One region of the Crocosphaera sp. UHCC 0190 genome, then DNA from elsewhere that is predicted to be linked to it. Evidence: predicted binding sites of a transcription regulator. Region 1 holds the regulator's gene; the other holds the start of a gene.
The links. The regulator HrcA, encoded in region 1, represses chaperone genes, less so after heat shock. The targets are predictions, from matches to a motif close to TTAGCACTCNNANNNTNNGAGTGCTAA.
Positions count from the first base shown of each region.

Region 2: groES (co-chaperone GroES) is a predicted target of HrcA. The motif match lies at 2,481-2,507, and genes of this name have one in related genera.

Region 1 covers NZ_JAYGHP010000006.1:186,297-190,729, reverse strand. Annotated here, with positions in the region: gene VB715_RS11330 (hypothetical protein) at 1-221, shown strand, start outside; gene VB715_RS11325 (hypothetical protein) at 302-673, shown strand; gene VB715_RS11320 (hypothetical protein) at 678-968, shown strand; gene VB715_RS11315 (hypothetical protein) at 1,047-1,340, shown strand; gene hrcA (heat-inducible transcriptional repressor HrcA) at 1,379-2,452, opposite strand; gene VB715_RS11305 (rhodanese-like domain-containing protein) at 2,584-2,934, opposite strand; gene VB715_RS11300 (DUF3352 domain-containing protein) at 3,076-4,433, shown strand, end outside.
Region 2 covers NZ_JAYGHP010000004.1:226,702-231,134, forward strand. Annotated here, with positions in the region: gene VB715_RS08615 (flavin monoamine oxidase family protein) at 1-349, shown strand, start outside; gene groL (chaperonin GroEL) at 416-2,038, opposite strand; gene groES (co-chaperone GroES) at 2,117-2,428, opposite strand; gene cysE (serine O-acetyltransferase) at 2,788-3,549, opposite strand; gene VB715_RS08635 (2Fe-2S iron-sulfur cluster-binding protein) at 3,703-3,942, opposite strand; gene cobQ (cobyric acid synthase CobQ) at 3,961-4,433, opposite strand, start outside.

The sequences.
Region 1 (4,433 bases):
TTACCATGGAAAGTGAGCCAGGATGTCGGGGAAATTCTAGCATTACGACAGGGGTTCAAGGACATATTGGCCCTGGTACTGTTGAGCAAAACCGTAGTGTTCATCATGTTCAAAAAGGAAGTCGAGTAAACCCGACAGCCGTTAATAGTTCAACGGTACAAATTCGCTCCAATGTTCAGGTAGATGTTGATAATCCTGTAGATCGTTTTCCCTATAAATAGTTGTTTGAATGTGAGGTAAGATGATGCGGTTTAAAACCTTTGCTCTAGCTGTTTTTTCAACTGTATTTTTATTAATAATAATGTCAGGTGTACAGCAAAAAATTGAGATTACTGCTCAGGCTCAAAGCTCAATTCAATCAACTTCAATTGAGATCAATGCTAATGAGTTAAGTCAACCTCTTTGGCTAACAATTCGCACGTCAAATGAGGCTAATCTTCAAGGACAAATTAAACTCAATGGACAAGTAATTCAAGGGTTAAGTGGTCAAGGAAGTCAAGTGAATTTGTCTAATTATTTACGTCGAGGTGAACAAGAAATTGTTATCACTGGAAACTACTCTCCTGCTGATGCTTCAGTGATGATTGAATTGAATGGCAATAATACGCAGGTGAGTCAACAAACCAGTGGTAATGGTTTCCTGAATCAACAAATCAGAATTGGAGTTAGATAAACTTATGGTTAACAAGATTAGTCCGTTTTGCTTAGTAATTCTTACTTATTTTGGCTTGACTAATATGCCTATTTTTGCTCAAAATACTACCAGTCAAACTGGTAATTTAGAGGCAACAGTAAGTGGAGAAAATAACCAAGTCTACCAAACAATTAACCAGACAATTATTACTCATCCTGGGATGGGTTCTATTCGTCGTAATAGTAGTCAAGATAAAAACCATAAACGGGATATTCGATCTTCATCTCATCAACATTCTGAGGATAGAGAACATCCTCGGAAAAATCATCGTTAATATACAATCTGGTTTAAATAGATTATTATGTAGAGACGTTGTAGACAGCGTCTCTATAATATTTAATTATTTTAAGTCATGAGAGTTTATTTAAAAGATGATATCTTATTTATTCATCAAGAAGATTTACCTCCTTATAAAAAGGGGGGTTCTATGGTCAGAAATAGTTATTTTTGGGCGTTAAAATCTATTAGTTGTTATGCAAGAAAAGGATGTGATTGGGAATTCGACCAAGGGGTTTGGATAGCCCTATGTCGGATGCTTTTATCTTTTGCTCAATCGGGATATTTAGGAGATTCAGAAGTTATGTTAGAATTTGATCAAGACACCCCAATTCCTCCCTCTTTACGGTCAGTTTCAACTTGGTTATAAGAGTTAAGAAATTTGAGAATTTATTCATCATTAAGTCCTTAGCTTAATGCTTCTGATAAATAATCAGCAGTTGATTCTACCAAAGGGATAGTATGCTCATATAACATTCTAGTGGGACCAATAATCCCTACACTACCAACAGGGGTATCTCCTTGACAATAGTTAGCAGAAATCAAGGTACAAGGACGCATTGATTCTAAAGGATTTTCTGCTCCGATTCTAACACTAACTCGTTTATTTAAAATATCAGTTTCGGGGACATCAAAAATTAAGGGTAAGAGTTGATCTTTCTCTTCTTCTAAGAGATGAATTAACATCTGTACTTGTTGCAATTGAGAAAATTCGGGTTGTCGCAAAACTTCTGACACCCCATGAATCATAATCGGGGTAGACATTGAAGATTTCAAATATTTTTGTAACTGTTTTAATAGGGTTTTCAGAAAGTCGGTATATTCTAGAAATTCTTGATCTATTTTTTGCCAATCTAAATGAGTGAATTCTAATAGAGACTTACCTTTTAATTGATGATTTAGAAAGTTAGAAAGAATTTGTAGTTCCTCCGCTAACCAATCATCATTGTCTTTGACAAAAGCCGTAGGAAGATCAATTAAAATTGATTGAGTTTGATAACTATCCGTCACCACAATTAACATTACTTGTTTTTCTGATGCTTGGATTAACTGAAGATGACGTAATTGATGAGGAGAAGTTTGGGGTAAGGTAATTAAAGCAATATAACCGCTTAAATTTGCCAAGATTTGGGTTGCTCTTTGTAAAGCTGTTTCAAAATTATAGGTTTCCCACTTCAATTTTTGACTTAGTTGTCGTTCAATTTTTTGCCCAATTTTTTCATCTAGGGTCATTAAATTATCAACATAAATTCGATAACCACAATCTGAGGGAATACGTCCCGCAGAGGTATAAGGTTGATACAAAAATCCTGCTTTTTCGAGTTGTCCTAATGTATTACGAATTGTCGCCGAACTAACACTAAAATTGTATTCTTCAAGGAGGGTTTTTGATCCTACAGGTTCCGCGGTGACAATATAATGTTTAACCGTTGCCCGTAAAATGTTTTGATAACGTTTATTTAAAGAAGTTGGAACCATCATGCTCAGATTAAGGGGTAAATTATTCAAAAAATGTCTGGGTTAATTAAAATTTTTCTGCTAGTATAACTCCAATTAACCAAGCAGGAGAAGCCTTTCAAAAGATTTCCAGCATCCGAATCAATGCTCAGGGATTAATATTGAGGAATACTGCTATCAACTCGCAAAGAATAAGCCGCAATGCCTCCTCTTATATTTTTAACATTACTAAAGCCATTGTTGAGTAACCAAAGACACATTTGAGCAGATCGCATTCCATGATGACAGATCACAAAGGTCTCTTTATTGGGATCAAAACGGCTGTCAATTTCTTCTGACCATTGAGCAAATTGACTAAGAGGAAGTACCTCAAAACCTTCGATATAGGCGATTGCAACTTCTTCGGGTTCTCGCACATCTATTAATTGTAACCCAGTCCCGTCATTAGCTAAACGGGTAGAGAGTTCTTCAACAGTAATAACTGGAAGGGATTGATCTTGATACATAATTTTACAACCAGGAAAATGAATTATTAGAATATACCTTAACAGATTATTAAGTTTAAATCTTTTCCAGAATCTTCTCTCGGTTTCGGACACAGAATGTCACAATGAATAATGGTAGTTAGTCATTCCCTACAGGTAACAGTGAAGTTTCGTCCTTTTTTCATCACCCTCACCCTTAGCGTTATTCTGCTTCTCTCCCTTGCGGGTGGGAGTCTCTCTTGGATCTTGAGGGAAAGTCCCCTAAACTTGTTACAGGGAGGGGTTACAAAAGAACCCACGGCAGCCATTTTTGTGCCGAAACAAGCCCCTGTCATGGTATCTTTGTTAGTGAATCCTGATCGCTTAGATTCTCTCGCTCGATTGATCGCTTCTCCTCAAAATCGACGGCGATCGCATCAAGAATTATTAACCCTAGAAAAAACGCTCTTAGCAAAAACAGGATTAGATTATCAAACTCAAATTCAACCCTGGTTAGGGGAAGAAATTACCCTCGCGGTGACTTCTTTGGACTTCGATCATGATCCTGATAATGGAGTTAAACCAGGATATTTATTAGCAGTTTCTACTAAAGATCAACAATTAGCTAAAGAATTCCTGCAAACCGCCTATTCTAAGGAAGCGATCGCGGGAACATCTGACTTGATTTTTGAATCCTATAAAGGGGTTAATTTAATCAACCAACGTAACCCTAACCTGACCCAAAATACGCCCTTATCTGCGAGTTCTGTGGTAGGAAATATGGTACTTTTTGCTAATGATCCTGCTGTCCTAAGGCAAGCGATTAATAATGTTCAGGTTCCTGATTTAAACTTAAAAAATGCAACGGGTTATCAAGATGCTTTAAAGACAATTACTGATCCCAAAATTGGGTTGGTATATACTAACTTTCCGGCCCTTTCTGCTTGGTTAGCTAATTTACCTATTCCTGAATTACCAGAAATCACTCAAACCCTAACTATTGCCTTTTCCATCAAATCTGAGGGGTTAGTGGCCCAAACTGCCTTAATTGGAGTCTCAGGAGAAAGGGATCGTCTCCCTGCTTTATCGGCCCCAGTGGGAGCATTAGCTTATCTTCCAGCTACGACTTTATTAACAGCAACGGGAACAGACTTAAATCAATTATGGCAGCAAATTGAAACAGGATTAGATATTGATAGTCCCTTACAACAGGTCTTAAATCGTTCAATAAGCTATCTCCAAGAACCTTTAGGATTGAATTTAACTAAAGATGTGTTTCCTTGGGTGCAAGGGGAATTTAGTTTAGGCTTAGTGCCTGATCATGATGGGGGTGAACCGGATTGGATTTTTGTGGCTCAAAAAGTTCCTGATGTCGATATCAATGAGGTGTTAAAACAATTTGATGAATTGGCAGAAAGTAAGGGTTATAGTGCGGGTAATTTATCTTTGTCAGGGCAGACAGTTACGGTTTGGACAAAGCTAAGAACGGCAGTTAAAACTGATAAAAATAGTTTAGCCCGTTTGGAAGCACAAGTTAGCGG
Region 2 (4,433 bases), on a different contig from region 1:
GGTACTGGCCACTTTTGTGGTGGGCGATCGCTATAAAGATTGGCACGTCATGAGTGAAGAGAATCGTCGATCTGCCGTTCTTTCAGACCTAGCCATGTATTTTGGGAATGAAGCCTTATCCCCTGCTACCTACGACGAAGTTGACTGGCCGGGGGAACCTTGGGTTGGCGGTGGTTATGCTGCCTTTATGCCCCCAGGAGTATGGACAAGCTATGGGGAAGCCCTCACTGCTCCGGTTGGTCGTATTTACTGGGCAGGGACAGAAATTGCCGATCGCTGGCCTGGTTTTTTTGATGGTGCAGTACGCACTGGGGAATCAGCAGCAGAGGCAATCATTAATTGTTTTTAATTGTCAACCAAAAACGCCCCATCCTCAAAGGACAGGGCGTGTTACTCAGTTTAGGTTAACCGAGAATTAATAGTCAAAGTCTCCACCGCCACCTGCGGGGGCTTTGTCTTTCTCCGGTTTATCAACCACAATACATTCAGTGGTTAAAATCATGCCAGCAATAGAAGCGGCATTCTGTAACCCAGAACGGGTTACTTTAGCGGGGTCAACGATACCAGCCGCCAACATATCAGCAAATTCGCCCGTCGCCGCATCATAACCGACGTTGAATTCTTTTTCTTTCACCCGTTCAGCAATAACTGCACCGTTTTGACCGGCATTTTCAGCAATACGCTTTAAGGGGGCAGTTAAAGCACGGGAAACAATTAACGCACCGGTTAACTCTTCATTGGCCAGGTTGCCCTTAGCCCACTCTTCTAGAACAGGAGTGAGGTGAGCGAGGGTTGTACCACCACCAGGGACGATCCCTTCTTCAACCGCCGCTTTTGTGGCGTTGATGGCATCTTCTAAACGAAGTTTGCGATCCTTCATTTCGGTTTCAGTGGCAGCACCAACTTTGATCACTGCAACCCCACCGGATAACTTAGCTAAACGCTCTTGTAGCTTCTCTTTATCATAAGAAGACTCTGTATCTTCCATTTGACGACGGATCAACTCACAACGGGATTTAACTCCCGCTTCGTTACCTTCGGCGACAATAGTGGTATTGTCTTTGGTCAGAATAATCCGACGGGCAGACCCTAACATCTCAAGTTTGGTATTTTCTAACTTGAGGCCCGCATCTTCGCTGATGACGGTACCACCGGTCAAAACAGCAATATCTTCGAGCATTTGCTTACGGCGATCGCCAAATCCAGGGGCTTTTACCGCCGCGACGTTTAAGACACCCCGTAAACGGTTAACAACTAAGGTGGCTAAAGCTTCTTTTTCAATATCTTCAGCAATAATGACTAAAGATTTGCCTTGACGAGCAACCTGTTCTAATACAGGCACTAAGTCTTGAACCAGGTTGATTTTTTTGTCGGTGAGCAAAATGCAAGGATCTTCAAACACTGCTTCCATGCGTTCAGGATCAGTGACAAAGTAGGGGGAAATATAGCCTTTATCAAAGCGCATTCCTTCGGTGATTTCCAGTTCGGTAAACATGGACTTACCTTCTTCGAGGGAGATGACTCCTTCTTTGCCCACTTTATCCATGGCATCAGCGATCATTTTGCCCACTTCTTCGTCATTTCCCGCAGAGATCGAACCCACTTGGGCGATCGCTTTGGAATCTTCAACGGGTTTGGCGTGTTCAGCTATTTTTTCCACCAAAAATTCCGTGGCTTTATCAATACCTCGTTTGAGGGTAATGGGGTTAGCACCTGCTGCGACGTTGCGTAACCCTTCTTTAACGATCGCGTGAGCTAAGACGGTAGCTGTGGTGGTTCCATCTCCGGCCACATCGTTGGTTTTAGAAGCGGCTTGACGGATTAAGGAAACTCCGGTATTTTCGATATGGTCTTCTAATTCAATTTCTTTGGCAATGGTGATCCCGTCATTAATGATTTGGGGCGCACCAAATTTCTTTTCTAGAACAACGTTACGACCTTTGGGTCCGAGGGTAACGGCCACTGCTTCTGCGAGGATGTCCATTCCTCTTTCTAATGCACGACGTGCATCTTCGTTGTAGACAATCAATTTAGCCATAGTTTATGCCTCTTGTAAGTAGATCCTGAAAAATGAGTTGTTAGGAATCAATAAATGAAGTGAGTTGCCTTCATTTGCCTAGGCAACGGCTGCTAAAATATCTTTTTCTGACAGTAATACATAGTCTTCTCCCGATAATTTGACATCGGTGCCAGCATATTTGGAGTAAAGCACTTTATCCCCGATTTTGACATCTAAAGCAGATCTGGTTCCGTCATCGTTGCGTTTACCAGGGCCGACGGCGACAACTTCGCCAATTTGGGGCTTTTCTTGAGCGTTATCGGGTAGTAAGATACCGCCTGCTGTTTTTTCTTCGGCGGGGCTTACTTTTACAAAAATGCGATCGCCAAGGGGTTTAACTGTAGATACATTAATGCTGATTGCTGCCATGAACGAATCCTCCTAAGATTTGGTGATGAAGTTGAGGGCTGTCTCAAAAAAATTAGCACTCTCACCTTCCGAGTGCTAATTTAACGAAATAAGGCCTCCCCTGGCAACTGGTATAAGGGTACGGGTTCCCGAACTTAGGGCAGATTTTTCTATTAAAGTCAGCTTAAATCAAGGTTTTCCCTAAATGGTGGTCAATTCTAACTGTTCTATATTTGTTGCCCAAAGTTGCCAAAATTCCGCTAACCAACGGGTATTTGCAATCATTGGGAAGCCATCACTAAATTTCTTGTTGTTAAAGAAAGAATCAAGAGTTAAGTAATAAGCAATTAATTTTTAACTTTTAACTTTTAACTTCTTACTTACATCGTGCCTCCTAAAAACTCCTCAATTTCCTTATCTTTCAAATAACAGATTTGACTAGCATTATAGGCATTCTCTAAAGCTGACTGAGAACCTCTACTGGCTACTAATTCTCGTTCTTTTAATCTATCTTCTTGTAGTTGTTGAACTTGTTGTTCTAATGCGTCAATTCTATCTAATAGTAACCGAATAACTTTCCCTTCTGAGTCAGGCAGATTACCATGTTCTAGGGGGTTAACTCGGACTCCAGACTGATAAACAATGCGGCCAGGAATTCCTACCACAGTACAATCCGAAGGAACATCCCGCAGCACGACAGAACCCGCCCCAATCCTAACATTATTACCAATATTAAGATTACCAAGAACTTTAGCTCCGGCTCCCACAACAACATTTGTGCCAACCGTTGGATGACGTTTTCCGCTTTCTTTTCCGGTTCCCCCTAGGGTAACACCTTGATAAATCAAGCTATAGTCTCCCACTTCTGCGGTTTCACCGATCACCACCCCCATACCATGATCGATAAAAACACCTTTCCCGATTTTAGCCCCTGGATGAATTTCGATCCCCGTCAGAAACCGTGCGATATGAGAAACTAATCGGGGAAAAAAGGGAACACCAAAATTATAGAGCCGATGGGCGAACCGATGGAGTACGATCGCTTGTAGTCCAGGATAGCAAAAAAGAACCTCCAGCCAGTTACGGGCGGCGGGATCTCGTTCAAAAATGATGCGAAAATCGGCGATGATGGATGATAACACCAAACTGAATTCCCTGTTCAAAAAGTGCGTCTTATCCTCATTTTATCACTGGGGGAGGGCGACGGTTCACCCAAATGGTTGATTATTGTGGGGCTATAAAAAAGGTATTTTGTCAAGCGATCGCTTCAGGGCAATTTCTAGAAAGTTTTTCCCTTACCAACCTAAATCTGTATAAAGATTAATAGTGATAGATTTACTTCCTGCTGGAATGGCACTAATACAAGCACAAATAGGGGTTCCATCTTCTAATTCTACTTCACAAGCATGGCAAGACCCCATTAAACAACCTGTCGGAATGAGAATTCCAGCCCGTTTTGCTACTTCTAACATCGGTTCCCCTGCTTCAGCTTCAATGGTAATATCGTCCGGTAAGAATCGCACTTGAACCGTCATAAAATCATCCTCAATCTATCAACTATTTAACAATGGTGTTAAGTCCAAAAACTCTTCAACTAAATCAGCAAGCTTATCTAAATTAGCCTCTCGCTGTTCTCTATGATTAGGAATTCCTGTGGGTAAAGACCCCAAACCTCGTCGGTTTCTCAAATAATTTAACCAAGTTCTTCGCCAGGCCCCGTTATCAAAAACCCCATGTAAATAACAACCCCAAACTGACTGATTATCATTAACAATACCTAAACTAGCATCTTCAAATAAAGCATGGATCATGGTATTAGCCGGTTTCTGGGATCTTTTCGCTGCACGGGTGATTCCTTGGTGAATTTCGTAACCCGTGACAGGAAATCCTGGATAGGGATAAACCGAACAAGTTTGTCGCTGACGAACAATTTTATCAGGAGTAATTATGGTTTCTAAAGGCAGCAAATTTAACCCAGGATAAGATTCATTTTTTCCTTCTAATTGATCGGGATCAAATACCATTT